One region of the Streptomyces sp. CA-106110 genome, then DNA from elsewhere that is predicted to be linked to it. Evidence: riboswitches for the same ligand, from Rfam matches in the RefSeq annotation. Region 1 holds a riboswitch; each other region holds the start of a gene.

Region 1 (9,274 bases):
GCGAAGGGGACGGGGATGCCGATCAGCCAACCCGTGACGAGGAGTTGCTTGCGGCGGAAGCGGGCGGTCAGCGCGCCGGCGGCGAGGTTGGTCAAGGCCTTGGTGACGCCGAAGGCGATGATGAAGGCGAAGACGGCCAGGTCGCTGGTCAGGCCGAAGACGTTTGCGCCGATCAACGGGACGGTGGTGCGCTCCAGGCCGACCAGGCCGCCGACGCAGACATTGACGATGACCAGCAGGGTGAATTGGAGCCAGTTCTCCCGCAGCCCCAGGCGGATCGGCTGGCCCGACGCGTCGGCCGGAGTGGTGGTTGCGGGGCTGGCGTTCACGCGCTGATGCCCTGGGCGAGCTGCCGGCCGTGGGCCGCCGCGTAGTCCGCCGGTCCGCCGTCGAGAACGGCGATGTCGGAGTGGCCTGCGCGTTCGAGGAGACTGGCGGCGGTCATGGCCCGCTCGCCGTGGCCGCAGGCCACGACCGGCCCCTGGGGGGCGTCGTCGGTGCGAGCGATGAGCCCGCCGAGCTCGATGTGCACGGCACCGGGCACGTGTCCGGCGGCGAACTCCGCGTCCTGCCGCACGTCGACGTAGGGGCGGTTCTCGGCATGGTCGGCGGTGACGAACGCGGTGGAGGCCTGCTGGTTGCCGTCGTCCAGCCAGGCGGTCATGCCGCCGGCCAGCCGTCCGGCGAGGCGCTCATAGCCGATCTTGTACGCCTGCCAGACGATCTCGTTGAGGTCCTGGTCCTCGCCGGTCACGAAGGCGAGCGGGACGGTGTCGGGCAGGAGCCAGCCCAGCCAGGTGGCGAACTGGCCGCGCAGCGGGATGGACAGGGAGCCGGGGATGTGGCCGGCCGCGTAGTCGGCCGCAGGGCGCACGTCGACCACCTGACCGCCGTCGGCCAGCAGCGACTTGAACTGCCCGACGTCGAGGGCGGCCAGCACCGGGGCGGAGGTGATGACCGAGGGGCCGAGCCGGTTGGCCTCGGCGAGCCGGGCGAAGTAGTCCGGGTAACTGCCGAGGCCGGCCACCAGCCGGCGTACGAAGGTTTCCTCGTCCGGGGCGCCCAGCAGTGGATTCGTCTGCTTCTGCCTGCCGATCGTGGAGATGCGCTCCACGCCGCCCACGGTGGAGCAGAAGGACCCGGCCCCGTGGGTGGGCCAGACCGCGACGTTGTCCGGCAGCGCGGCGAGGCGCCTGAGCGAGCGGTACTGGGCCCGGGCGAGTTCCTCGGTACGGCCGGCGCCGAGCAGATCGGTGCGGGCGGCGGAGTTCACGATCAGTGAGCCGCCGGTGAACACCCCGAGCGCCACGTCCCCGTCCAGCAACAGGAACGCCACATGCTCTTCCGTGTGGCCGGGTGTGGCCAGGGCCCGCAGTGTCAGGCCGCCCAGGTCGACCTCGTCGCCGTCGGCCAGACCGAGGTGCGCGAAAGCCCGGTGCCCTGCGGCGGAGGCCAGCACGGTGGCCCCGTGGTCGTGACCGAGCTGGACGGCGCCGGAGAGGAAGTCCGCATGCAGGTGCGTGTCCGCGGCGTACGCCACTGCCAGGCCGCGCCGCTCGGCGGCCTCGCGCAGGGCACGCAGATCGCGGCTCGCGTCCACCGCCAGGGCGCGGCCGTCGCCGAGGTCGACGAGGTAGGCGCTGTTGCCGAGCCCGGTGTCGATCAGTGGTATCAGGTGGTCGTCGGCGAAGCCCATCAGGTCCTCCAAGGTCCGGATGCGAGGGGCGTGGTCGGCGTTGTGGTCACCGCGCCCACCTTCACTTACACTATTCCATGGATTTATGGAGGATCGCATGGCGGGAACCACCACGGCCGGTACGAAGTCGCACCTGTACGACGCGTTCGCGGCCAGCGGCAAGGCGCTGGCCAGCGGAAAACGCCTGGAGCTGATCGACCTGCTGGCCCAGGGCGAGCGCACCGTCGATGCCCTGGCCAAGGCCGCCGGGCTGAACCTGACGACGGCCTCGGCGCATCTGCAGACCCTGAAACAGGCCGGATTCGTCGCCACCCGCCGCGAGGGGGTGCGCATTTACTACCGGCTCGCCGGCCACGACGTGGCCCAGCTGTTCGCGCTGCTGCGCAAGGTCGCCGAAGCCCACCAGGCCGCTGTGCCCGCGGCGCGTGACGCCTACCTCGGCGAGGACGGCGCGGTGGAGGTCACCCACGAGGAACTGTGCGCCCGCACGGCGGCCGGGGACGTGGTGGTGCTCGACGTACGGCCGGTGGAGGAGTACATGGCCGGGCACATCCCGGGTGCGGTGTCCATCCCGGTCGGGGAACTGGCCGACCGGATCAACGAGTTGCCCGAGGAGACGGAGATCGTCGTCTACTGCCGCGGTGAGTACTGCGTGCTCGCCTACGACGCGGTGCGGCTGCTGACCGATCTCGGACGGCGGGCCGTCCGCCTCAACGACGGCATGCTCGAGTGGCGCCTGGCCGACCTGCCCGTCGACGCCGGCGCCCCGGCATGACGCGGATCCTGACTCGGCCTCAGCTGTCGCGGAGACGCGGCCAGAACCCGTAGCCGGCCGGTGCCATCACCTCGGCGGGCCATCCCGTCCGCCGTCCCGAACCCGTCCGCAGAGGTGATCTCGGCAGAGGACTGTCACACAGAGACGACATCAGCCGTCAGGGCACAGGAGGGTCTGCGTCTCACAAGGGAGTGTGCGATGAGGAGTGCCACGCTGGTGAAGGCCACGCGATACGTGAGCCTGCTGTGCTGCGGGATGCTGGCGGGGGTCGCCGTCACCGTGCTCTTTCTGGAACTGGCGCTCCGACGGCTGAACGGCCCGGCGTACGTCCGCGTACGCCAGGTGGAGTTCACCTTCTTCACCTGGTACATCGGGGCCATCACCGTACCGACCCTTGTCGCCGTGGCCGTACTTGTCATCTACGCGCGCAAGGCGCAGAGCCCCATCCTGCGGCCGGCGGCCATCGCCCTCGGGCTGCTCCTGCTGGCCCTGCTGGCCCTGCTGGTCACGCTCGCGGTCAACGGTCCCATCAACGTGGAGGAACTGGGCTGGAACGTCCAGGCTCCCCCTGCGGACTGGGCACACGACGTGACCGCTGGCAGATCGCTCACGCGGTACGGACCGCCGCGATCGTCCTCGCACTCGGCTACCTCAGTGCCGCGATCCTGGACCGCCCGGCTCCCGACGGGCGTTCGCTGCGCCAGGCGTCGTAGCCGAGCTCCCGCCGCCCAGGCCGGCGATCTGACCCGGCTGGGCGGGTGAGCGCGCCGGCCACGCTCGTCCTCGGGCAGATGCGCCGACCTTCAGCCGTCGAGTCACAGACAGTCGCGCTCACTACTCGCACGCCGACGGGAACAACCAAGTTCCGACCTGCCTCTTCTCTGCGATCACAGGCAGACGACGATGCTTCGTCACACACGCCGCGCAGGTAGGCCCCGCGCCCATCGGCCCAGGCCGGGCGCCTAGACTCGCGGCGCCAGTGCATTCCCGAGGGCAGCGCCAGAAGGAACCGACAAGATCATGCGCGTGACCGTGGCCCGTGGCCTGACGGAGGACTTCGGATGACCGGCGCCGAGGAACCCGTCCTCCTCCACACCGCAGGGCGGGCCGCCCACATCACTCTCAACAGGCCGAAGGCCCTCAACGCGCTGTCCCACGCGATGGTGCGGCGCATCGACGAGGCTTTGAAGGCCTGGAAAGACGACCCGGCCGTCGAGACCGTGGTCATCACGGGGGCGGGGGAGCGCGGCCTGTGCGCGGGCGGCGACATCCGCGCCGTCCACGGCGACGCCCGCGACGGTGACGGCACCGCCACGGCCGCCTTCTGGCGCGACGAGTACCACCTCAACGCCCGTATCGCCCGCTACCCCAAGTCATACGTCGCCGTCATGGACGGCATCGTCATGGGTGGCGGTGTCGGCATCTCCGCGCACGGCAGCGTCCGGGTCGTCACCGAGCGGTCGAGGGTCGCCATGCCCGAGACCGGTATCGGCTTCGCCCCCGACATCGGCGGCACCTACCTGCTCGCCCTCGCCCCTGGCGAACTGGGCACGCACCTCGCACTGACCGGCGCGCAGATCGGTGCCGCCGACGCCCTGCTGTGCGGGCTCGCCGACCACTACATGCCGTCCGCCGCTCTCCGGCACTTCGTCGCCGATCTCGCCGAGATGCCCGTGGAGCAGGCGGTCGCCCGGCATGTGCAGCCGTCGCCCCCAGGGGAGTTGGCAGGACGCCGTGAGTGGATCGACGCCTGCTACGCCGCCGACCGGGTCGAGGAGATCGTGCAGCGGCTGTTCGCCCACGGCGACCCGGCCGCGAAGGACACGGCGGAGACGCTGCTCACCAAGTCACCGACCGCCCTGAAGGTCACCCTGGCCGCCATCCGCCGTGCTCGGCGGCTCGGCGCGCTGGAGCCCGTCCTCGACCAGGAGTACCGCGTCTCCTGCGCGGCCCTGAACTCTCCCGACCTGGTGGAGGGCATCCGCGCCCAGATCATCGACAAGGACCGCAACCCGCGCTGGTCGCCGGCGACCCTCGGCGAGGTCACGGACGCCGACGTCGAGCGCTTCTTCACCCCTCTCGGCGAGCACGAGTTGGGACTTGCCGGACCCAACTCAGTTCCGAAGGAGGCCTGGTGAAGCGAACCATCGCGTTCCTCGGACCCCGACACAGAGGCGTTCCCTGCGACGAGATCGGCCGCTCGGCCCGCCCGAGCGGCCGCCACCGCTGACATCCGACGGACCGGCCACCCGCCGCGAGAGGAAGATCACGCCAGGTGGCGCGGTCTTGGCCGGGTACCCGTCACGCGGTACGGTCGGTCCGATATCGACGACGGCGAGACGGAAGCCGGTGGGAATCCGGCACGGTCGCGCCACTGTATGCGAGACGCCTCGTGAGGCGTTTCGTGAGTCAGACCCGTGGCTGTCGTCCAGTGCACCACCGAGATGGGACGCGAACTCCCAGAGGAGGTTCTGCCATGGCGCAGACCGTCGCCCAGCCGACAGCCACCACCCCCGTCGTTCCCGCCACGCTGCCGCTGAAGGCGATAGCTCCCTGGGCGGTCTTCTTCGGCATCCTGATGCTGGTCCTGCTCTACTTCGTCGGCGCCGAGCAGGGCGCCACCTCCGTGTTCAACGGCACGGACGTCCACGAGTGGGTGCACGACGCCCGCCACCTGCTCGGCTTCCCCTGCCACTGACGCGAGGGACGCCGCACGCTCATGAACTCCGCAACAGTAAGAAACCTCCTGGTACGAGGCATGCTCGCCGGCCTGGCCGCCGGTGTGCTCGCCCTGGTCGCCGCCTATCTGCTCGGTGAGCCGAACGTCGACAAGGCGATCAGCTTCGAGGAGGCCCACTCCCACGAGCACGAGATGGAAGTCGTCTCCCGCTCGCTGCAGTCCACCGCCGGTCTCGCCACCGGCGTCCTGGTCTACGGGGTCGCCTTCGGCGGTATCGCCGCGCTCGCGTACTGCTTCGCGCTCGGCCGGATCGGCCGCTTCAGCCCGCGGGCGACCGCGCTGCTGCTGTCGGGCTGCGCGCTGCTCGCCGTGTACGTCGTGCCGTTCCTGAAGTACCCGGCCAATCCGCCGTCGGTGGGCAACCCCGACACCATCGGCAAGCGGACCACCCTGTACTTCCTGATGATGGTGCTCAGCATCCTCCTCGCGGTCGCTGCCACCATCCTGGGCAAGCGACTGGCACCCCGTCTGGGCACCTGGTGGGCGACCGTGGTGGCCGTGGCCGGCTTCGCCGTGGTGATCGGGTTGGCCTACGAGTTCCTGCCGGCCATCAACGAGGTACCGAAGGACTTCCCCGCCACCCTGCTGTGGCGGTTCCGTCTCTCGGCCCTCGCCATCCAGGCTGTCCTCTGGGGCGGATTCGGCCTGCTCTTCGGCGAGTTGGCCGAGCGGCAGCTGAATCCCAAGCCCGCGACAGCCCCGTCCGGGCGGACGGTTCCCGCCTCGCACTGACGGTCTTGGGACACGAGAGGGCCCTTCGGAACCATCCGGGGGCCCTCTCGCGTTTCCCGGGCACCGACGCGATCGGATCACGGGCAGGGCACAGAACACCGACCGATGAGGCAGGCACCGCCAAGCCGTGGAGCGGATGAACCGAGTGGCCAGACACCCTCAGCCGCGCCGCATCACCCTCGGGGGCCATGAGGCGGTCGCCCTCACCGTCGAGGAGTACGAGCAACTGATCGCCAGCCGACGGCAGATCGGCGGCCAGAGCGCCCGGGTGCGTGTGCTCGCCCAGCAGGCGAAGCGGACCGAACAGCTCCTGCGGGAACTGGAAACGCTGGTCCAGGACCCGATGGACTGCCACGAGCAGGACGGTGGGGTGCCGCCGGAGTGCCCGGCGCCCTGTCCCGCGGGCCGAGCCGCGGAGTGGGACGAGGGAACCGACTGCCTGCGCTGCGCGATAGCGGCGCTGCTGCGCCGCCACCGGACCGCGGCCTTCCGAACCACGGCGTCCGCCCCGCCTCAGCGCACCGAAGCAGTGCCCGACGCGGCGACAGAGGCGATGTCCGAAGCCGGGCCAGACACCGTGTCAGCTGTGGTGCCCGACGCTCCCAGAGGCTGTCCGAGCCGCAGGTTCCACCGGCCGGCCCGCCCGCTGAGCTCCGTGGCCGTCAACGGCGGCACGTCCAGCCGCCAGAAGGAAGCCGGGGGCAGGCCCAGAACATGGACGACCGCGGCCCGTACGACCTCCGGCTCGACGACGGCAACGGTACGACCGTCCGTGTCCTGCGCGGTGTCCAGCCAGCGCCCGACCCGCTCGCACACGTCCCGCACCGATTCTCCGCCGTGTCCTGCCCAGTCGGCGTCGGCGAGCCAGTGGCCCACTCCCTCCGGTTCGGCGGCCGCCACCTCCTCAAGAGTGCGGCCTCGCCAGCGGCCCACATCCAGGGCCCCCAGCTCCGCCGTCTCCACGCCGTCGAGGCCGAGCGACGACGCCGTCTCCCGGCAGCGCACGCTCGGGGAGGTCAGCACACGGACGGGCGAGGGCAGCGACCCGGCCACCGAACGGGCGCGGGCCGCCCCGATGTCGTCGATCGAATCGCCGTCATAGAAGCGGGCGTGCCGCAGCGATGGGCTCGTCGCGGGCGAGACGAAGGTGACGCGGCTGGTCACGTGCCTGTTCCTCCTGCGCTTGTCATGGGGTGCGGGTCTCCACAGGGTACGGAACGTATGTACGCCGGTCAGGGTCGATGGCCAGCCGTCCGCCGGCCGGCGGACGGGCCCGCTGTGCACAGTCGCGGCGCTCGCAGATCCGGCAGCCCAGGCCGATGGGCGTCGCCGCCCGGGGGTCGTCCAGGGCGATTCCCTCGGCGTAGACGAGCCGGTGGGCGTGCCGCAGCTCGCACCCGAGGGCCACGGCGAACTCGGCGCGCGGGGCGTGGTGGCCGTATCCGCCGCGGGTGAGGGTCCGCGCGACCCAGAAGTACCTTTTCCCGTCCGGCATCTCCGCCACCTGCGTCAAGATCCGGCCCGGTGCGGAGAAGGCCTCGTACACCGTCCACAGCGGACATGTGCCGCCCATACGGGAGAAGCGGAAGTCGGTGGCCGACTGCCGCGCACCTCTGGATGCCGCGTCGCCACGGAGAGCGATGAGGTCGTATTCATCCGTGAAGCTCAAATCTCCTCTCGCCCGCCCTGGAACTTCTCCCTGGTGGCGCGGCCGACATCCCGACGACGGATGGTGCGGTCCGCTCGCTCTCAGCTGATCACCGCCCCTCCACACGGGCCCATCGGGTGACTCTCCCTACGGCGATGGACGTGTGGTCGGTGCGGTCACTCGACCCGCGAGTCTTTTTTACAGCGCCCCGGGTGCCGTGGCTCGCGACGGGTGATCTTCGTTGTACGCCGGCGAGAAGGGCTCGTAGGGTTCCGGCATGACCGACGAGAGCGAGCGGGCGGTGGAAGCAGCCATAGAGGCAGAAATGCGGCTGCTCGATCCTGAGGTGCGTGCTTCTCCCGCGCTTGTGCTGGAGCTCTTGGATCCGGAGTTCACCGAGTTCGGAGCGTCGGGACGCCGGTGGGACGTGGAGTCCATCCTGGCGGTCACGAGCGCCGGAACGGTGTCCCCGGAGTCTCCGGTGAAGGTCAGTGAGATGACCGGGGTCGTCCTTGCTCCCGGCATCGTGCATCTGACGTACCTCGCCGACAACCAAGGGCGTCGGGCCTGGCGAAGCTCCTTGTGGCGGCTGACGGCAACGGGCTGGCGCATGTACTTCCACCAGGGGACTTTGACCAGCTGAGGCGAGACAGTTCCGCGGCCCCGGGCCGACCGAGGCCGCACCATTGCCCCACAGCCCGAGACATCTCTTGTCGTCGACGGGTCAAGTCGAGACACGGAGGCGACGATGAAGTCGGGCTGGTGGTGGCTCCATGCGTGGGCGAGGAAGGCGGTAGCGTCCTGGCCATGCCGGATGGTCCTGACGTGTCAGTGGTGCTGGTGGGCGGAGTGCAGACTCAGTCCCAAGCCCTGGACTTCGTGCAGTGGTTCGCCGACGCCTGGGCGGGCCGCCCACTGCAACGGGAAGACGGTTGCGCTGAAGAGGAGTTGGCGGCCGCAGAAGCTGATCTGGGCTTTGAACTGCCGGCTGCCTTGCGGGAGGGCTACACCCTCTTCGGCCGTCGGGACGACCTCACCCGACAGCAGGACCCACTGGTCCGGCCGACCGGTCTCTACGTTGATGACGCCTTGAACGGCATCCTGGTCTTCCGGCGTGAGAACCAGGACTGCGCCTACTGGGGGATCCCCCTGACAGAGATCGAGTAGGACGACCCACCCGTAGTGGTGGAATCACACGGGGGCTGGATCCCCTTTCTCGATCGGATGTCCTTGGCATGGGTGGAGCTCGTGCTGAGCGAGTCGCTCTTCGGCTCGGACAGTCATTACGACGCCTGCGAGTTGCCGGACGCGCTGCTGCCGAGCCTTCACGAGCGCTACGCCCGAGTGGACCTGCCTGACCATCCCATGTGGGCCAGCGAGGACGACTCGCCCGTGCGCTGGTACTCAGCGCCCGGTCGGCTGGTGCGCCGAGACGGGATCCAGGACCGGTCCTGGATCCACGCGCGTGGGCGTACGGCTGCCGATCTTGAAATCGTGCGCAAGGACCTGCCCGGCCGCTGGGTCCGCTGAAGCCGGGCTCGCCCGTCGATTCAGCGGGCTGGCACCTCATGCAGGTCGGACCGGCGACTACGCGCCCAAGAAGCGGTGCTCATGCCGTCAGTGTGCCCTCGCCCACTGACAACGCTCGCGGCGGGCACATCGACGTCCAGGACGAGAAGGGCT
Region 2 (9,274 bases), 6.0 Mb from region 1:
CAGCAGCACACGTTGACGCAGGATCCAGCGGTACGGGGTGGTGCCGGTCTCCTGCTGGAAGCGGCGGGCGAAGGTACGCGGGGACATATGGGCGCGGGCCGCGAGCTGTTCCACGGTCACCTCCTGGTCCAGGTGCCGCTCCATCCACACGAGCACCTCGGCGACCGTGTCGCACTGCGACCGCGGCAGAGGCCTTTCGATGTACTGGGCCTGGCCTCCGTCGCGGTGCGGCGGCACCACCATCCGGCGGGCGATCTTGTTGGCGACCTCCGGGCCCTGCTCCTTGCGCACGATGTGCAGGCAGGCGTCGATGCCGGCGGCGGTGCCGGCCGAGGTGATCACCGGGTCCTCGTCGACGTAGAGCACGTCCGGCTCGACGACGGCCCGGGGGAAGCGCCGGGCGAGGGCGTCGGCGTGCCGCCAGTGCACGGCGCAGCGCCGCCCGTCCAGCAGCCCGGCGGCCCCCAGCACGAAGACGCCGGAGCAGACGCTGAGCACCCTGGCGCCGCGCTCGGCGGCCCGGCGCAGCGCGTCGAGCAGTTCGGGCGGATACGTGCGGTCCGCATAGGTGTCCCCGGCCGGCACGGCGATGAGGTCGGCTTCCTCCAGCCGCTCCAGGCCGTGCGGCGTGGACACGGTGAATCCGCAGTGGGTGCCGAGCGAGGGTCCCTCGGCCGAGGCGACCGCGAAGTCGTAGACCGGTAGGTCCTCGTCGCTGCGGTCGATGCCGAACACCTCGCACACGACGCCGAGTTCGAAGGGATGCACACCGTCGAGGAGGACGGCGGCCACGTTCTGCAGCATGCCATCAGTGTGCCTCGGAAGTGGCAGTAATTCGAGGGTGTACGGCAGTCCTGTCACTGACGGTAAGGAGCATTCGGCGCGACAGTGGTGTCCATGAATACGGCACAGGCACAGGCCCTGATCGGAATGCTCACCGTCGTCGGGATCCTCGTCCTCCTGGTCCTCCCGTCACTGATCGGCATCGCGCATGAGCGGCGCGTCGACCGACGGATCCGGAAGGCCCAGGAGGCATGGGAGAAGGCGGCGGCTCAGAAGTCCTCGTCCAGGTCGACGGTGCCCTCCACCGCCACCTGGTACGCCGAGGGACGCCGCTCGAAGAAGTTGGTCAGCTCCTGAACACCCTGCAACTCCATGAAGGAGAAGGGGTTCTCGGAGCCGTACACCGGGGCGAAGCCGAGGCGCGTGAGGCGCTGGTCGGCGACGCACTCCAGGTACTGCCGCATGGAGTCGGTGTTCATGCCGGGGAGGCCGTCACCGCACAGGTCGCGCGCGAACTGCAACTCGGCCGCGACGGCTTCCCTCAGCATGGCGGTGACCTGCTCCTGGAGCTCGTCGTCGAAGAGGTCCGGCTCCTCCTTGCGCACGGTGTCGACCACATCGAAGGCGAAGCTCATGTGCATCGTCTCGTCCCGGAACACCCAGTTGGTGCCGGTGGCCAGACCGTGCAGCAGGCCCCGGCTGCGGAACCAGTAGACATACGCGAAGGCGCCGTAGAAGAAGAGGCCCTCGATGCACGCGGCGAAGCAGATGAGGTTGAGCAGGAAGCGGCGCCGGTCGGACTTCGTCTCGAGCCGGTCGATCCGCTCCACCGAGTCCATCCACGTGAAGCAGAACTCGGCCTTCTCCCGGATGGAGGGGATGTTCTCGACGGCCGCGAAGGCCGCGGCACGGTCCTCCGGATCGGGCAGGTAGGTGTCGAGCAGCGTCAGATAGAACTGGACGTGCACGGCCTCCTCGAACAGCTGGCGCGACAGATACAGGCGCGCCTCGGGGGAGTTGATGTGCTTGTACAGCGTCAGCACGAGGTTGTTCGCCACGATCGAGTCGCCCGTGGCGAAGAAGGCCACCAGACGGCCGATCATGTGCTGCTCGCCCGGCGTGAGCTTGGCGAGGTCGGCCACGTCCGAGTGGAGGTCCACCTCCTCCACGGTCCAGGTGTTCTTGATGGCGTCCCGGTAGCGCTCGTAGAAGTCCGGGTAGCGCATGGGACGCAGGGTCAGTTCGAAGCCGGGGTCCAGCAGGTTCTGGTCAGTCATGGCAGTGGGCGCGCGTGGCGCCGTCCTCCAGGGGTGGTGATCGGGTGGCGGGCGGGAACTACTGGCAGGCCTCGCAGGACTCGGGGTTCTCGAGGGAGCAGGCGACGGCGTCGGGGTCGGCGACCTGCTGGACGGGAACGGCCGGCTGCGCCTGGGCGGCACGGGCGATCCGGGTCGCCGGGCGGGAGCGCAGGTAGTACGTCGTCTTCAGGCCCTGCTTCCAGGCGTAGGCGTACATCGAGGAGAGCTTGCCGATCGTCGGCGTCTCCATGAAGAGGTTCAGGGACTGCGCCTGGTCCAGGAACGGGGTCCGCGCGGCGGCCATGTCGATCAGACCGCGCTGCGGGATCTCCCACGCCGTGCGGTACAGCCGGCGTACCTCCTCCGGGATCCAGCGGAAGTCCTGCACTGAGCCGCTCGAGTCGCGCAGCGCCTCCCGGGTGCGGGCGTCCCAGACGCCGAGCTCCTTGAGGTCCTGCACCAGGTACGAGTTGACCTGGAGGAACTCGCCGGACAGCGTCTCGCGCTTGAACAGGTTGGAGACCTGCGGCTCGATGCACTCGTAGACGCCCGCGATGGAGGCGATGGTGGCGGTCGGGGCGATCGCCAGGAGCAGCGAGTTGCGCATGCCGACGGCGGCGATCCGCTCGCGCAGTGCCGCCCAGCGCTCCGGCCAGGCGCGCTCCACGTCGTAGTGGTCCGGGTGCAGCACACCCCGGGCGGTGCGGGTCTTCTCCCACGCGGGAAGAGGCCCGTTGCGCTCGGCGAGGTCGGCGGAGGCCTCGTAGGCGGCGAGCATGATGCGCTCGGCGATCCTGGTGGACAGGCCCTTCGCCTCGGCGGAGTCGAAGGGCAGACGCAGCCGGAAGAAGACGTCCTGAAGACCCATCACACCGAGGCCGACGGGACGCCACTTGGCGTTGGAACGGCCGGCCTGCTCCGTCGGGTAGAAGTTGATGTCGACGACACGGTCGAGGAAGGTGACGGCGGTGCGGACCGTCTCGTCCAGCCGTTCCCAGTCGATGTCGTCTCCGGTGACGAAGGCGCCCAGGTTGACCGACCCCAGGTTGCAGACCGCCGTCTCCCCGTCGTCCGTGACCTCCAGGATCTCCGTGCAGAGGTTGGAGGAGTGGATGACGTGGCCCGGCTCGGCCGTCTGGTTGGCGGTGCGGTTGGCCGCGTCCTTGAAGGTCATCCAGCCGTTGCCGGTCTGCGCGAGGGTGCGCATCATCCGGCCGTACAGGTCACGGGCGGGCATCGTCTTCTTCGCCAGGCCCGCCGCCTCGGCCTTGCGGTAGGCGGCGTCGAACTCCTCTCCCCACAGGTCTACCAGCTCGGGCACGTCGGACGGGGAGAACAGGGACCACTGTCCGTCCGCGTCGACGCGGCGCATGAACTCGTCCGGGACCCAGTGCGCGAGGTTCAGGTTGTGGGTCCGGCGGGCGTCCTCGCCGGTGTTGTCGCGCAGCTCCAGGAACTCCTCGATGTCCGAGTGCCAGGTCTCCAGGTAGACGGCGGCTGCTCCCTTGCGGCGGCCGCCCTGGTTCACCGCGGCGACCGAAGCGTCGAGGGTCTTCAGGAACGGGACGATGCCGTTGGAGTGCCCGTTCGTGCCGCGGATGAGGGAGCCGCGGGAACGGATGCGGGAGTACGAAAGGCCGATGCCCCCGGCGTGCTTGGAGAGGCGGGCGACCTGGTGGTAGCGGTCGTAGAGGGAGTCCAGCTCGTCCTTCGGGGAGTCGAGGAGGTAGCAGGACGACATCTGCGGGTGCCGCGTGCCCGAGTTGAAGAGCGTGGGGGAGGAGGGCAGGTAGTCCAGGCGGCTCATGAGCCCGTAGAGAGCCGCCACTTCGTCGACCGCCCGCGCGGTGTCGTCCTCCGCGAGCCCGGCGGCCACCCGCAGCATGAAGTGCTGAGGTGTCTCGATGACCTTGCGGGTGATCGGGTGCCGCAGCAGGTAGCGGCTGTGCAGCGTGCGCAGCCCGAAGTAGCCGAAGCGGTCGTCGGCGGCCCGGTCGACGAGGGCGTCGAGACGGCCGGCGTGCAGGCGTACGAACGCGGCGGTCCGGTCGGCGATCAGGCCCTCCCGGTGGCCGACGGCGACGGACCGGGTGAAGGACGTGACGCCCTGCGAGGCGGCCTCGGCCCGGATGCCGATCGTCAGCAGACGGGCGGCCAGCTTCGAGTAGGCGGGGTCCTCCGAGATCAGGCCGGCGGCCGCTTCGGTGGCCAGCTCGCGCAACTCCGCGTCGTCGGCCTGCGCGGACCGGCCCCGCAGCGCGGCGGCGGCGACTCGTCCGGGGTCGGCGTCGGGGAGGTCGGCGGTCAGCTCGGTCAGGGTCCGCAGCAGCGTGGCCCCGGGACCGTCGGTTCCGTCGGTCTGGACCGGGATCACTGAAGCCGGATCGGCTGGCGCGATGGTCACGTGTGGCTCTCCCTCGCTCGGCACGGGGCCTTGAGGAGGGCAGGGGGCAGCTCACGAGCGCGCACGGCGTCGCGTCCACCGGCCCATTCCACGAGGCCCGGACGTCTGGCGCCCGGGCCGGACGGCCGGGCGCACTGTCGGCAGGTCCTCGGACTGACGCTCGTACGTGCACGCAGGCGCGAACACGCATAAGTACACCGTTGCGGGACAGTTCCGGATTCGCACCGGATTCCCCTGCGGCGACAGCGAGCATGAGCATACATCTTGTGCCGGGTTTCGGTGCTACCCCCAGATGTTGTGCCGCACCGATGTCACAGTGTCAACTCGTAGGTGAGGAGAGTGATGTCGTCCAGCTGCGGCAGGGGATTCCAGTCGCGGCCGGGGGTGCGGACGAAGCCCAGCCGTTCGTAGATCCGGTGGGCGGAGCGCATGCTGCGCTGGGTCGACAGGACGACGCGCACGCAGTCCTCCGTGTCCCGGGCGCGGTCGACGCAGGCGCGGACCAGGGCCTCGCCGACGCCCCGGCCGCGGGCGTCGTGCGCGACCGCCAGCATGCGGATCTCGGCTTCGCCGGGACCCGCGATGTCGGCCATGAGGCCGCCGGACGGGACGAAGGTCACGCCGCCGAGCACACTGCCGTCCCGGGCCGCGACCAGCACGTCGGCGGCCGCGGCTCGCTTGCCGACGTCTCTCAGCTCGCCCAGGTACTCGTCGCTCTCCCCGAAGTCGAGGAGCCCGTCCTGGAGATAGGCCTGGGCGGTGATGTCGCCGAGGGTGTCGTACTCGTCGGGGGCCGCCTGTCGGATCACGAAGTCCATGCGGCCGAGTGTGCCGGACGGGTACGGCAACGGGCCGCCGGATTTTCTCCGGCGGCCCGTGGAGCACCAGTCCCTAGTGGGATGCGCCGGCCGTCGCCGGCGGCAGCTCCACCTCCACCCCGGGGTCGCCGGCGTCCGCCGTGTAGTCGTCCGGCTTCGTCTCGTCGACGCCCGCCGGGGCCTTCACGGCCTTCAGGACGAAGGTCAGGACCACCGTGACGACGATGTTCATCACGAAGGCCGTCAGACCGATGTAGCCGATCTCACTGAAGCCCGGGATCTCCTTCGCGGAGCCGCCGAAGTGCTTCTGGGTCGGGGAGGCGACGCCGTAGGCCGCGAGCGTGCCGTAGACCATGCCGACCGCCCAGCCCGCGAGCAGCGCCCAGCGGTGGAACCAGCGCGTGAACAGACCGCCGACCATGGCCGGGAAGGTCTGCAGGATCCAGATGCCGCCGAGCAGCTGGAAGTTGATCGCCACCGTCTTGTCCATGGTCAGGACGAAGACCAGGGCGCCCACCTTCACCAGCAGCGACACGATCTTGGAGACCCTGGTCTCCTCCTTCGGTGTCGCGTCCGGCTTGATGAAGTCCTTGTAGATGTTGCGCGTGAACAGGTTCGCGGCGGCGATGGACATGATGGCCGCCGGGACGAGCGCACCGATGCCGATGGCCGCGAACGCCACGCCCGCGAACCAGTCCGGGAACATGTTCTCGAACAGCTGCGGGATCGCCAGCTGCCCGTTCTGCACCTTGATCCCGGCCGCGATCGCCATGAAGCCGAGCAGCGCCAGCAGGCCCAGCATCAGCGAGTACAGCGGCAGGATCGTGGTGTTGCGGCGGATCACCTCACGGCTGCGCGAGGAGAGCGTCGCCGTGATCGAGTGCGGATACATGAACAGCGCCATCGCCGAGCCCAGCGCGAGCGTCGCGTAGGTCCACTGGCCCGCCTCCGGCGGCGCGAGCGCCCCGCGCGGCTTGCCCGTCGCCGGGTTCGTCTGCGCGAACGCATGGCCTGCCTTCGCGAAGATGTCGTCGAAGCCGCCCAGCTTGATCGGGATGTAGATGATCGCCACCGCGATGACGATGTATATCAGGGTGTCCTTCACGAACGCGATCAGGGCGGGCGCCCTGAGGCCCGAAGAGTAGGTGTACGCCGCCAGGACGCCGAAGGCGATCAGCAGCGGCAGGTCCTTCACGAACCAGTTCGTGTTGTCGCCGCCGCCCACACCCATCACGTCCAGCACGGCCTGGATGCCGACCAGCTGGAGCGCGATGTACGGCATCGTCGCCAGGATGCCGGTGACCGCCACCGCGAGCGACAGGCCCTTCGAGCCGAAGCGGCCGCGGACGAAGTCCGAGGTCGTCACGTATCCGTGCCGGTGGGACACCGACCACAGCCGGGGCAGGAAGGTGAAGATCAGCGGGTAGACGATGATCGTGTACGGCACCGCGAAGAAGCCCGCGGCGCCGGCCGCGTAGATCGCCGCCGGGACGGCGACGAAGGTGTAGGCGGTGTACAGGTCGCCGCCGAGCAGGAACCAGGTGATCCAGGTACCGAACGACCGGCCGCCGAGTCCCCACTCGTCGAGGCTGTGCTCGTTGTCCGCCCTGCGCCAGCGCGCCGCCAGGAAGCCCACGACGGTGACGGCCAGGAAGAAGAAGATGAAGACGCCGAGTGCGACGCCGTTCACGCCGTCCTTCATTCCGCCGCACCTCCCTTCCGGTCGGCACGGCCGCGCTGGTCGCGCTGCCACAGCTGGTAGGCGGTCATCGTCAGCGCCGTGGAGATCAGCACCCACAGCATCTGGTACCAGTAGAAGAACGGGATGCCGATGAACGCCGGGTCGGTCTTGGCGTAGGAGCCGACCCACAGCATCGCTACGAAGGGTGCTACAAGACACAGTGCGATGACGACGCGTAGAGGCGTCACCACCGGCGCTCTGGTCGAATCAGACTGATCGGACATCTAGCGACTCCGTCCCCTCACTGATCACCGATGTAATGCGCAGGCAATGTAGGTGACGCGTCACGGAAGCGGAAGCCCTAGTTCGTATATCGGTATCCCGCCGTTTCCGCACCGCCCCGGCGAAGGCCACCCCGCGGTGATCCGGACGGGCCGGAGCGGGCCGTGCGTCCGGACCGCGAGGACACGACCGGACCGTCGAGCCGGTGACGGCGGCGAGTGCGGTGGGGGTCCGGACGGCGAGGGCGGCCAAGGACCGAGCGGGCGCGGTACGCACGGGGGTGCCTCCCGTCCATGCGACGACGCAAGGACCGTAGAGCAGGAGGAGCGGTCGCGCCACACCGCGCGCACGGCCCAGGGCGACTTATTCCTGCGGTCGCTTGAGCCGCGCGACGAACTTGTACCGGTCTCCCCGGTAGACCGACCGCACCCACTCCACCGGGTTTCCGTCCCGGTCCAGCGAGTGGCGGGAGAGCATCAGCATCGGCAGGCCCACGTCGGTGCCGAGCAGGCCGGCCTCGCGCGGCGTCGCCAGCGACGTCTCGATGGTCTCCTCGGCCTCGGCGAGGTGGACGTCGTACACCTCCGCGAGCGCGGTGTAGAGGGAGGTGTACTTCACCAGTGACCGGCGCAGCGCCGGGAAGCGCTTCGCGGACAGATGCGTGGTCTCGATCGCCATCGGTTCGCCGCTCGCCAGCCGCAGCCGTTCGATGCGCAGCACCCGGCCGCCGGCCGAGATGTCGAGCAGCCCGGCGAGGGAGTCGTCGGCGGTGATGTAGCCGATGTCCAGCAGCTGCGAGGTCGGTTCGAGGCCCTGGGCGCGCATGTCCTCGGTGTAGGAGGTGAGTTGCAGCGCCTGCGAGACCTTGGGCTTGGCGACGAACGTGCCCTTGCCCTGGATGCGCTCGAGCCGCCCCTCGACGACCAGCTCCTGCAGGGCCTGGCGCACGGTCGTGCGCGAGGTGTCGAACTCCGCGGCCAGGGTGCGCTCGGGGGGCACGGGAGTACCGGGCGGCAGCGTCTCCGTCATGTCGAGCAGATGCTTCTTCAAGCGGTAGTACTTGGGCACGCGCGCGGTGCGGACGGTCGCCCCGCCCTCGTTCTCCGCACTGCTGACGTCGGCGCTCATGCTCTGCCTTCCCGGCTCCGGATGCCGAAGCGACCGGCAGCTGCCGGTCACGGCTCACCATCGTGGCACGGCCTGACGGGGGATTCCCCGCACGCTCCGTGATCCCCGTCCTGCGGCCGGGGATCCCCTCTGTATACCGTTGGGTCCCCCTCTGGTCTAGTCCACCAAATCCAAGTGGTCCAGTCGGGTGGGGCGGAAGTGGTCTACCCGATTTCGCTGGGTTCCTACTTAAAGGTCGTTGCATATGTAGGTCCCATAACGGAGCCCTTGAGGGCCGTGAACTCCCTTGACACACCTATTGGTCTGGGCCAAGCTTCCCGCACTGGTCTACACCATTGGTCCAGGTCCCGGCCCCACGAGCGGTACTCGTCGTCAGTCGCCGCGGGGACAAGGGGGGTTGGTGGCATCCCTGAGGAGGATGGCGTGAAGCGCAAGCTGATAGCCGCGATCGGAATCGCGGGCATGATGGTCTCCATCGCGGCGTGCGGGGACGGTGACAGCAAGTCCGGAGGCTCGGACAAGGGGGCGGACGCCAAGGAGCTCACCGTCTGGCTCACGGTCGACGCTCAGAACAACTGGCCCGCGCTGGTGAAGGCCGCCGACGACGCGGTGGTCAAGAAGCACCCCGGCCTCAAGATCAAGCACGAGTACTACGGCTGGCCGGACAAGAACACCAAGCTCGACGCGGTCCTCGCCACCGACAAGGCCCCCGACGTGGTCGAGATGGGCAACACCGAGATGCTCGGCTACATGGTCAAGGGCGCCTTCGCCCCCGTCGAGCCCTCCACGTTCGACAACTCCGGCCAGTGGCTGGACGGCCTGAAGGCCTCGGTGACCTACGAGGGCAAGACGTACGGCGTGCCCTACTACGCCGGCGGCC
Region 3 (9,274 bases), 1.6 Mb from region 1:
GTGTTCCCGCTGAGTTCATGGGCGCGGTAGAAGAGCACGCCCACCGTGGGGCGGCCCTCGGCGTACACGCGCTCCCCGTGGACGCCGTATTCGGGCATCTTCTGCGGCTCGGTGAAACCCTCACCGGTCAGCAGCACGGTGTCGGACAGGAAGCGGGCCAGCTCCGTGAGGTTGGCGGGGCCGCCCTCGACCAGGTACGTCAGGGCCTCGGCGACCACGCCGGCGGGCACGGACGACTCGGCCATCAACTCCGCGTCCGGCACGGCCTCTCCGCCGAGCAGCACGGTCGGGATGCCCGAGGCCCTGAGCGTGGCGAGCCCGTCCTCCCAGCCGCGCTTGCCGCCCAGCAGCCGTACGACGGCGAGGTCCGCGCCCTCGATCAGACCCGGAAGCTCCTCCGTGACATCCACCCGGGCCGGGTTGCCGATCCGGTAGGGCGCGCCGGAGGCACGGGCCGCCAGCAGATCGGTGTCGGCGGTCGACAACAACAACACTGTGCTCATGCGGGCGCTCCCGGTGGAATGAAAGGCAGTCCTTGCGGCGCGCCCGACTCGATGAGCCGCCACAGCGCGTCCGTGTCCGCGTGCTGTTCGATCAGGTCGCCGAGCCGGTCGAGCTGCTCCTCGCGCAGCGCGGCGAACGACGTGTCGGCGGCCGGTACGAACCGGCGGCCCGCGGCGGCCGCCACCTCGCGCAGGAACGCCCGCCGGAAACCGTCCGACTCCAGGGAGCCGTGCCAGTGAGTGCCCCAGTTCTGGCCGACCCGGCAGCCGTCAAGGAAGGGCTCACCGCCCGTCACGTCGGCGACGCCGTGGTGGATCTCGTAGCCCTCCACGCGCTCACCGAGCGCCTCGCCGGCCGGCCGGGTCAGGGTCTTCTCGCGGGCGAACCGCACCCGCACGGGCAGCACCCCGAGCCCGTCCACCTGCCCCAGGCGGCTCTCGACGTCGTCCTCGATGTGCTCGCCGAGGATCTGGAAGCCGCCGCAGATGCCCAGGATCGGGCGCCGTTCGGCGGCCCTGCGGACCAGCGCGTCGGCGAGGCCCCGCTCGCGCAGCCACTCCAGTGCCCGTACGGTCCCGCGCGTGCCCGGGACCACCGCCAGGTCCGCGTCCGCCAGTTCCTCCGGCCGGTCCACGAACCGCACGACGACGCCCGGTTCGGCGGCCAGCGCGTCCACGTCGGTGAAGTTGGACATGAGCGGGATCGCGCAGACGGCGACCCGCAGCACGTCCTCGCCGTGCGGCGGGGCGACCGTGGACTCGCGGACGGTGCCGCGCAACGACACCCGCAGGCCGTCCTCCTCGTCGATGCCGAGCCCGTGCCGGTAGGGCAGCACGCCGTAGGTGCGCCGCCCGGTGAGCCCGTGCAGCATGTCCAGGCCCGGCTCCAGCAGGGAGACGTCGCCCCGGAACTTGTTCACCATGAAGCCGGCGACCAGTTGCTGGTCCTCACGCGAGAGCAGGGCCACGGTGCCGAAGAAGGAGGCGAAGACACCGCCGCGGTCGATGTCGCCCACGACCAGAACGGGCAGCCGCGCGCCCCGCGCGATCCCCATGTTCACGATGTCGGTCCGCCGCAGATTGATCTCGGCCGGACTGCCCGCTCCCTCACAGATCACCGCGTCATACGTGCCCCGCAACTGGGCGAGACAGTCGAGGACGGTGCCGAGGAGCCGCTGCTGCCGGCCGCCGTGGTACCCGCGGGCGCTGAGCTCGCCGACCGGCTTCCCCAGCAGCACCACCTGACTGCTCTGCTCGCCCCCGGGCTTGAGCAGGACCGGGTTCATCAGCGCGTTCGGTTCGATGCGGCACGCCTGCGCCTGCATCGCCTGCGCCCGTCCGATCTCCGCGCCCTCGCGCGTGACGAAGGAGTTGAGCGACATGTTCTGTGCCTTGAAGGGCGCGACCTTGACGCCCTGCCGGGCCAGCCAGCGGCAGATCCCCGCGGTGACGACGCTCTTGCCGGCGTCGGAGGTGGTGCCGGCGACGAGGAGACCGCCGTTCATGACGTACGTCCCTTCGTGAGAATCGTCCGGGTGAGCAACCGCCCGGCGACAGTGGCGCCGAGCGCGAGCACGGTCACGCGCCGGGAGAGCCGTACGGCGCGTTCGATGTCGCCGACCTGGACCGTGCGCCCCGCGCCGTTCAGCACCGGCCGGTGCTCGACGCGTCCCCCGTACGAGAGGGTCCCGCCCAGCCGCACCCCGAGCGCCCCCGCGAACGAGGCCTCAACGGGCCCGGCGTTGGGGCTCGGGTGCTGGGCGGCGTCCGTGCGCCAGGCGTGCACGGCTGCCCGCGGTCGGGGACCCGAGGCGGCCGCGAGGGCGGCGGTCAGGCGTGCCCCGGGCCACCCCACGAGGTCGTCGAGGCGCGCCGAGGCCCACCCGTAGCGCCGGTAACGGGGCGATTTGTGGCCGACCATGGCGTCGAGGGTGTTGACGGCCCGGAAGCCCACGAGCCCCGGCACCCCGCCCACGGCCCCCCACACCAGCGCGCCCACCACGGCGTCCGAGGTGTTCTCGGCGACGGACTCGACCACGGCACGCGCGATCCCGTCGGGGTCGAGCGCCTGCGGGTCACGCCCACACAGGTGGGGCAGCCGAGTGCGGGCGCCCTCCACGTCCCCCGCCTCCAGGGCACGCCCGACGCTCCGGGCCTCCCGGGCGAGCGAAGTCCCCCCGACGACGGCCCAGGTGGCCGCGGCGGTCAGGGCGACGGAGGCGGCGCGCGAGGGCCGGACGGCGGAGGCGGTGAGCGCGGCGAGGGAGACCGCACCGCCGACGCAGACAGCGGTGTGCAGGGCGCCCCACCCGCGGTGGTCCCGCCACAGCAACCGCTCCACGGCACCCGCGGCCCGCCCGAACGCGGCGACCGGATGCCCGCGGCGTGGATCGCCGATCAGGTGGTCACCGAGGAGGCCGGCGGCGGCGCCGTACGCGAAGACGCGATCGGCACCCATCGGTTCAGCCGGCCGTGGGGTCGGGCAGGGGCCGGTTGTCGAGCCTGAAACGGCAGCCGCGCATGGCGATATGTCCTCACTCAGGGTGTCCACGCCCTGGTTCGACGAGATCGGCGGTGAGAGTTCCTGGCTCCCGGGGGTTGTTCCCCGGTGACAGTGGCGGGACCGCGCCGGATTCGCACCGGCTTCCTCTCTTGCCGCCGTATTGGCCCCGGCAGTCCACCACGGCCCCGGAACGCCCGTCAACTGGCTCTTGACCTGCGGAGCAGCGGTGTGCCGAGCCCCACACGGCTGACATGCCGTCAGCCGCTCGGTTCGGTGCTGTCCGCGCGGCGCCTACGCCTGTGACGCAAGAGGGGAGCGGCTACGCGGCGGACGGGAGCAACGACCGTGTGGAGGACCCCGCCGAGGGGGCGCACTCGCCGGCGCGTGACTCGAAACGGCGCACCGGCCCGGTGCTCGCCTTTCGGCGTATGACGGGGTGTGGTTTGCTGACTGGATTCGAGGACCCGGCAACGGACGGTTTCTGAAGGTCCGTCCAGAGGACGGGAGGGGCTCGCATGGGGGACAGAGCCGAGGAAAAACCGCCGCGCGCGGAAGGCCCCCGCGCTCCGCGGACCACCCTGTCGGCGGCGGTCCCGCTGGCGCTTTTCTCCATGACCACAGGGGTGTTCGCGGTGGCCGCCGGCGCGCTCGCCGCACTGCTTGTGCCGGGATCCGTGGCACGGGCGCCGGTCTGGGTGGCGGTGACGATCGTCGCGGCGGCCGGCGCAGGCCTGTGGTGGGGGATCACCCCGGTCACGGAGCGTCTCCGCGTTCTCGACCGGGCCGCGGCGGCGGTTCGTCCCCGTGGCTCGCAGACCCGTTGACCTCCGGGGCGGATCCGTCGGCGTCCGAGGGCCGGGGCACTGCCGAGCGGCCGCGCAGGGTACGGCCCGCGCTTGCCGCAAGAGCGGTGACGGCCGTCGCACCGAGGGTTCCCAGCACCGTCGTGGCCAGGGGTGTCGGGGTGCCCCACCCGAGGCCGGCCGCCACCCGTGCCGACACGGCGATGCCGAACAGCAGCACGCTGCCGTAGGCCGTGCCCAGCAGCAGACGGGTCGCCGGCGACCGCATCCGCTGCCCGCCCCCGGAGTTCTCCGCCTCCTCGACGGGCTCCGCCACGAGGCGGAGCGCGCGTAGCCGCCTGTACCACTCAAGGAACCCGAGGACCCCCATCGGTCTCCCTCCCCGTTGTCCGCCCGGGCCGTCCCCTCCCGGGCTTCGGTTGTCATCGCGACTCAGGGTGAAGCGCCATCTCACGGTGCCGGCCCAGCGGCAGCCTGCTCTGCACCCCGATGCGACGCGGGCCCGTGCCGCGGTGCGCGCCGGCCGTGTACGGCAGTAGGCGCGGGGTCGCTCCGGGAAGCCGGGACATCGCCTCGAGGTGTTGCCGCGGCCGGCGCGTGCCCCCTGCCGTGCCGCTCTCTGCCACATGTCGTCCGCGGCCGGTCGGGTGGCCTGAGTCGGGCACCAACTCCCGATCAGATTAGGTGAGTTGGGTGTGTGCGACCAGACCGCTCGCTGTCCGGCGCCTGTCTTTTCGGCGTGGTCGCGATGCGGCCCGGAACGTGGCGAACCGGCGTATGTCCGCAACCGAGTTCGAGCCCTCGCAGTGACGATCACTGCGAGGGCTCGTCGCCGGTGGCCGAAGGGCCGATGAGTCGCGCGGAGTCAGGAGACGATCAGATAGATCCCGTATCCCACCGCGGCCACACACGCGGCGAAGCAGGCGTACGCGCCGGTGGCTGCCACGGCGGCAGCGCCGCCCCGGGCCGATTCCTTCTTCGTGAGGCTCACCACGCCGAGGGTGAACAGCCCCACGAGGGCCACGGTGACCACGAGGCTGACGCCGAAGACGGTGCCGAGAGCCGCCCAGTCGATGTTCATGAGGGTGCTTCCTTATGCCGTCTTATACCGATGCGGTGCGGGTCGACTCCGCCGCGGAGTCGGAGTTCTGGGCCGGGATGGTGGCCGTCAGGCCGGTGCCTGCGTCGGCCGTGGCGACCGGGCCGGCCGGCGGCGGGATCACCGCGGCGATCGCCGTGGTGACGACGCCCGCGGGCTCCGTCTCGACGTCGTTGACGTTGTCGATCGTGACCGGCTTGCGGCGGGACAGGGTCCAGATGACGCCGGCGCCCGCGACCAGCAGCACACCGGTGAGGACGGTGCCCCACGTGCCCTGCTTGGTGAGGAGCTCGGCACCCGCGCCGACGAGTCCTGCGGCCGGGAGCGTCAGACACCAGGCGACGAACATCCGGGTCGCGGTGGACCAGCGGACCACGCCGCCCTTGCGGCCGAGGCCCGCACCCATGACGGCACCGGAGCAGACCTGGGTGGTGGAGAGGGAGAAGCCGAGGTGCGAGGAGGCGAGGATCGCGGTCGCCGCGCTGGTCTGGGCGGCGAAGCCCTGCTGCGGCGCCAGGTCGGTCAGTCCCTTGCCCAGGGTGCGGATGATGCGCCAGCCGCCGAGGTAGGTGCCGAGCGCGATGGCCAGGCCGGCCGAGACGATGACCCAGGTGGGAGGGTTCGATCCGGGGGCGATGACGCCGCCGGTGACGAGCGCCAGGGTGATGATGCCCATCGTCTTCTGGGCGTCGTTCGTGCCGTGTGCCAGGGAGACCAGGCCCGCCGAGGCGATCGATCCGGCGCGGTAGCCCTTCGCGGTCGCCCTGCCGTCGGCGCGGCTGCCGATGACGTACGACAGGCGCGTGGCGAGCAGGGCGGCGAGGCCCGCCACGATCGGTGCCGCGACCGCGGGGATCAGGACCTTGGTGACGATCGTCGAGCCGTTCACGGCGGACCAGCCGGCCGAGGAGACGGCGGCGCCGATCAGACCTCCGAAGAGGGCGTGGGAGGAACTGGAGGGCAGGCCCAGCAGCCAGGTCAGCAGGTTCCAGAGGATGGCGCCCACCAGGGCCGCGAAGATCACTTCGACGCGTATGCCCTGCTCGTTGATGATGCCGCTGGAGATCGTCTTGGCGACCTCGACGGAGAGGAAGGCACCGACGAGGTTCAGCACGGCGGACATCGCCACCGCCGTCTTGGGCCTCAGGGCGCCGGTCGAGATGGTCGTCGCCATCGCGTTGGCTGTGTCGTGGAAACCGTTCGTGAAGTCGAACACGAGAGCGGTGACGATCACGATTCCAATGAGGAGCGTGATGTGTTCCATTTACCCAGGCTTCTGTGGGAGGTCAGTGGCGCGTGAACCGTAGGCAACCTAGGTGAATGGAAGATGAACTGAAGGAGTCTTGGGGGTGTATCGCCCGATGTGTCGTTGCTCGGTTCACCTCGGGCGCGCGGTACATCGGGCTCTCGTGCAGTTCACGGGACGGCGGCCCGTCGCGCGCCCCGGTGCGCGAGGTCACAGGCGGCCCGGTTCTCCGCCTGGCAGGATCGCGCCATGGCTGAGCAAGGACGCGACGCGCGGGACGCACGGGAGGACGCGGCGGGACGACCTGGGCAGGGCGCTCCCGGCACTGCGGACGAGGTGGCCCGGGCCTGGGAGGAACTCGTCGCGACCGCCGTCCGGACCGTGGCCGAGGACCTGGTCGTCGGCACGTCCGGCAATGTCTCCGTGCGGGTCGGCGACGTCGTCCTGGTCACACCGACGGGAGTGCCGTACGAGCGGCTGACGCCCGATGACGTGGTCGGCGTCGGCCTCGACGGCGGGCAGGTGCTCGGCTCGCTGCGGCCGACGAGCGAGCTGCCGATGCATCTGGCGGTCTACCGCACGACCGACGCACGCGCCGTCGTCCACACGCACGCCGTGCACGCGACGGCCGTCTCCACCCTGGTACGGGAACTGCCGCTGATCCACTACATGGCCGCAGCCCTCGGTGGTCCGGTCCGGGTCGCCCCCTACGCGACCTACGGCACCCCGGAGCTGGCCGAGAACATGCTCCGCGCCCTCGCGCAACGCAGTGCGTGCCTCCTGCAGAACCACGGCACGATCGCCTACGGGTCGTCCCTGACCGAGGCCCACGACCGCACGGCCCAGCTGGAGTGGATGTGCCGTGTGTGGCTGACGGCCTCGTCGGTGCCGGGTCTGTCGCCGGCACTGCTCACCCGGGAGCAGGTGGCCGAGGTGGGGGAGCGGCTGCGGGGCTACGGCCAGCGCGGGCAGTAGGAACCCGGCCGGAACCTTCTTCGCGCGGTCGCCGCATCGGGCGCGCCCTCGGCGAACGCGGTGGTGTCGCCCGCTGGCCGGGGGCGGCCTCCACCGGGAGACTGGAAGGGTGCGTACTGTCAAAGCGGCGGCCGCAGCCGTCACGGTAGCCATAGCAGCCGGCGCGGCCGGCGTCGCCGCGGGCCGCCTGGCCAGCGACGCCGCCCTCAAGGCGCCTCCGGGCCGGCCACTGCCCACGGAACCCCGTCTCACCGTGCACTCTCTGGCGGCCGGGCGGATCGCGCTCACCCGCGATCTGGCCTCCCAGCGCCCCGGCACCTACGGCCTCGCCGGCAACGGCTCGCACGCGGTCGTCGGGCCGGTCATCGACACCGCGCCCCGCTCGGCCGACACCGTCGTACGCCGCCTGGAACGCGTCACCCACGGCACGCTCGAACCCGGCGACAAGGCGTGGCTCACCCCGAACCTGCACATCGGCGACCCGGGCACCGCACTCGGCCTCGACCACGCCGACGTGGACGTGCCCGGCGAACTCGGGACCCTTCCCGCCTGGTTCGTGCCCGGTGTCCGCGAGACCTGGGTGATCACCGTGCACGGGCTCGGCGCCACCCGGGAACACCCCATGAACGTCATGGGCTTCCTCAACCGTCACCACTTTCCCGTCCTCGACATCACCTATCGCGGGGATCTCGGCGCACCCCGCCCGCCGGACGGCCTGAACCACCTCGGCGAGAGCGAGTGGCGCGACGTGGACGCCGCCATCCGCTACGCCGTGCGCTCCGGCGCCGAGCGCGTCGTTCTGCACGGCTGGTCCACCGGGGCCACGATGGCGCTGCGCGCCGCAGCGCAGTGCCCGCTGCGCGAGCGGATATCCGGGCTCATCCTGGACTCGCCGGTGCTCAGCTGGGAGGCCACGCTGCGCGCACTCGCCGCCGCCCGCCGCACCCCCGGAGCGCTGCTGCCGCTGGCCGTCCGTGCCGCACAGGGCCGCACCGGTCTGCACGGCGACCGCCTCCAGCCCGCCGACCCGGACCAGCTGCAGGTGCCCGTTCTGATCTTCCACGGCCCCGGCGACACGGTCGCCCCATGGGGGCCCTCACGCCGTCTCGCCGAGCGCCGCGGCGACCTGGTCACCCTGCAGACCGTGCGCAACGCGTCGCACGGCGCCATGTGGAACGTGGACCCCGGAGCCTATGAGGAGGCCATGCGGCGTTTTCTGACCCCGCTCATGTGACGCCGCCCCGAGGGCCGTGCTGCCGCGCACCCCGGAAACCCCCTCCGCCGTACCGAGCTGGCGCACTGCCTTCCGCTTGGTCCCTTTGGAAGGCGCTTTCTCCGTATGCACCCCCTCGCGGGGCCCTGTGCGTCGGCCTGCCTCGTCGCCCGCTGTGACATTCCGTTTGGGTTTTCGGACCGTCAACCGCAAGACTGCACCTGTGACGTCCCGTACCCCGCGCGACTCCAGGCTCCGACTCGTCCGCCCGCGGCCGCTTGCAGTCGCTCCCCGAGCGGTGACCCCGCACCGCTCGCGCCCCGCGCCCCGTCCGCCCGAGGGGACACCCCCGCCTGCGGAACTGGCCAGGATGGCCCGTACCCGGCTGGCCGACTCGGCCCGTGTCGCCCGCTGGGCCGACTCGGCGCTCGGCCCGGGCCGCGACGGCGCCGCCCCCGACGGCACGGGCACCCTCTCCGACGCCACCGCGCAACGGGCCGCCGCCGACCTCGGCCTGAGCGCCGCTCAGGTACGGGCAGATTGGGACACCGCCCGGCTGGCCGGACTCGTCGAGGTGCACGGCGACAGCGCCCGGCCCGGCTGGCGGCTGCGTGCCTGGAACCGCGACGACTCCGCGGTGCTGCGCGGCTGGGTCGCCCTCTTCGACGCCTGGTCGCTCGCCTGTCCCGAACCCGCCGACCGGGAGCACGCCGCTGTCGCCGAGGCCGTCTCGGCCATGCCCCAGGTGCTCTCCTTCCTGCAGCTGTCCGCAGGCCCCGTGCCCGTCGAGCAGCTGCTCGACCTGCTTCGCCAGCGGGTCACCGAACTGCGCACGGAACGGTGCGAGGTGCCGTACGCCCCGTCCGCCGCCCACGACCCCTATCCGCAGGTGCTGCACGCCGCGTCTGCTGCGTCCGCATCCGTCGAGGCGC

What was found. A riboswitch is a leader RNA that binds a small molecule or an ion and turns the genes downstream of it on or off. The one in region 1 is predicted to bind cobalamin.
Region 2: linked by a shared signal. The riboswitch ahead of ACQEXA_RS21125 (ribonucleoside-diphosphate reductase subunit alpha) and the one ahead of ACQEXA_RS48730 (CbtB domain-containing protein) in region 1 are both predicted to bind cobalamin.
Region 3: linked by a shared signal. The riboswitch ahead of ACQEXA_RS41365 (cobalamin biosynthesis protein) and the one ahead of ACQEXA_RS48730 (CbtB domain-containing protein) in region 1 are both predicted to bind cobalamin.

What each region holds. Positions count from the first base shown of each region.
Region 1 covers NZ_JBNJNB010000001.1:10,551,308-10,560,581, forward strand. The annotation lists gene ACQEXA_RS48705 (MFS transporter) at 1-329, opposite strand, end outside; gene ACQEXA_RS48710 (MBL fold metallo-hydrolase) at 326-1,708, opposite strand; gene ACQEXA_RS48715 (ArsR/SmtB family transcription factor) at 1,794-2,471, shown strand; gene ACQEXA_RS48720 (hypothetical protein) at 2,670-3,233, shown strand; gene ACQEXA_RS48725 (enoyl-CoA hydratase/isomerase family protein) at 3,533-4,609, shown strand; cobalamin riboswitch at 4,770-4,910, shown strand; gene ACQEXA_RS48730 (CbtB domain-containing protein) at 4,948-5,169, shown strand; gene ACQEXA_RS48735 (CbtA family protein) at 5,191-5,943, shown strand; gene ACQEXA_RS48740 (histidine phosphatase family protein) at 6,457-7,107, opposite strand; partial or broken gene ACQEXA_RS48745 (DUF2083 domain-containing protein) at 7,130-7,552, opposite strand; gene ACQEXA_RS48750 (DUF4440 domain-containing protein) at 7,869-8,234, shown strand; gene ACQEXA_RS48755 (hypothetical protein) at 8,369-8,758, shown strand; gene ACQEXA_RS48760 (hypothetical protein) at 8,816-9,121, shown strand.
Region 2 covers NZ_JBNJNB010000001.1:4,589,928-4,599,201, reverse strand. The annotation lists gene ACQEXA_RS21140 (GlxA family transcriptional regulator) at 1-804, opposite strand, end outside; gene ACQEXA_RS21135 (hypothetical protein) at 898-1,140, shown strand; gene ACQEXA_RS21130 (ribonucleotide-diphosphate reductase subunit beta) at 1,053-2,060, opposite strand; gene ACQEXA_RS21125 (ribonucleoside-diphosphate reductase subunit alpha) at 2,119-4,485, opposite strand; cobalamin riboswitch at 4,608-4,744, opposite strand; gene ACQEXA_RS21120 (GNAT family N-acetyltransferase) at 4,797-5,303, opposite strand; gene mctP (monocarboxylate uptake permease MctP) at 5,377-7,005, opposite strand; gene ACQEXA_RS21110 (DUF3311 domain-containing protein) at 7,002-7,268, opposite strand; gene ACQEXA_RS21105 (GntR family transcriptional regulator) at 7,630-8,394, opposite strand; gene ACQEXA_RS21100 (extracellular solute-binding protein) at 8,818-9,274, shown strand, end outside.
Region 3 covers NZ_JBNJNB010000001.1:8,975,172-8,984,445, forward strand. The annotation lists gene cobN (cobaltochelatase subunit CobN) at 1-503, opposite strand, end outside; gene ACQEXA_RS41360 (cobyric acid synthase) at 500-2,008, opposite strand; gene ACQEXA_RS41365 (cobalamin biosynthesis protein) at 2,005-2,961, opposite strand; cobalamin riboswitch at 3,063-3,200, opposite strand; gene ACQEXA_RS41370 (hypothetical protein) at 3,760-4,125, opposite strand; gene ACQEXA_RS41375 (hypothetical protein) at 4,675-4,890, opposite strand; gene ACQEXA_RS41380 (anion permease) at 4,913-6,172, opposite strand; gene ACQEXA_RS41385 (class II aldolase/adducin family protein) at 6,404-7,129, shown strand; gene ACQEXA_RS41390 (alpha/beta hydrolase family protein) at 7,239-8,363, shown strand; gene ACQEXA_RS41395 (hypothetical protein) at 8,713-9,274, shown strand, end outside.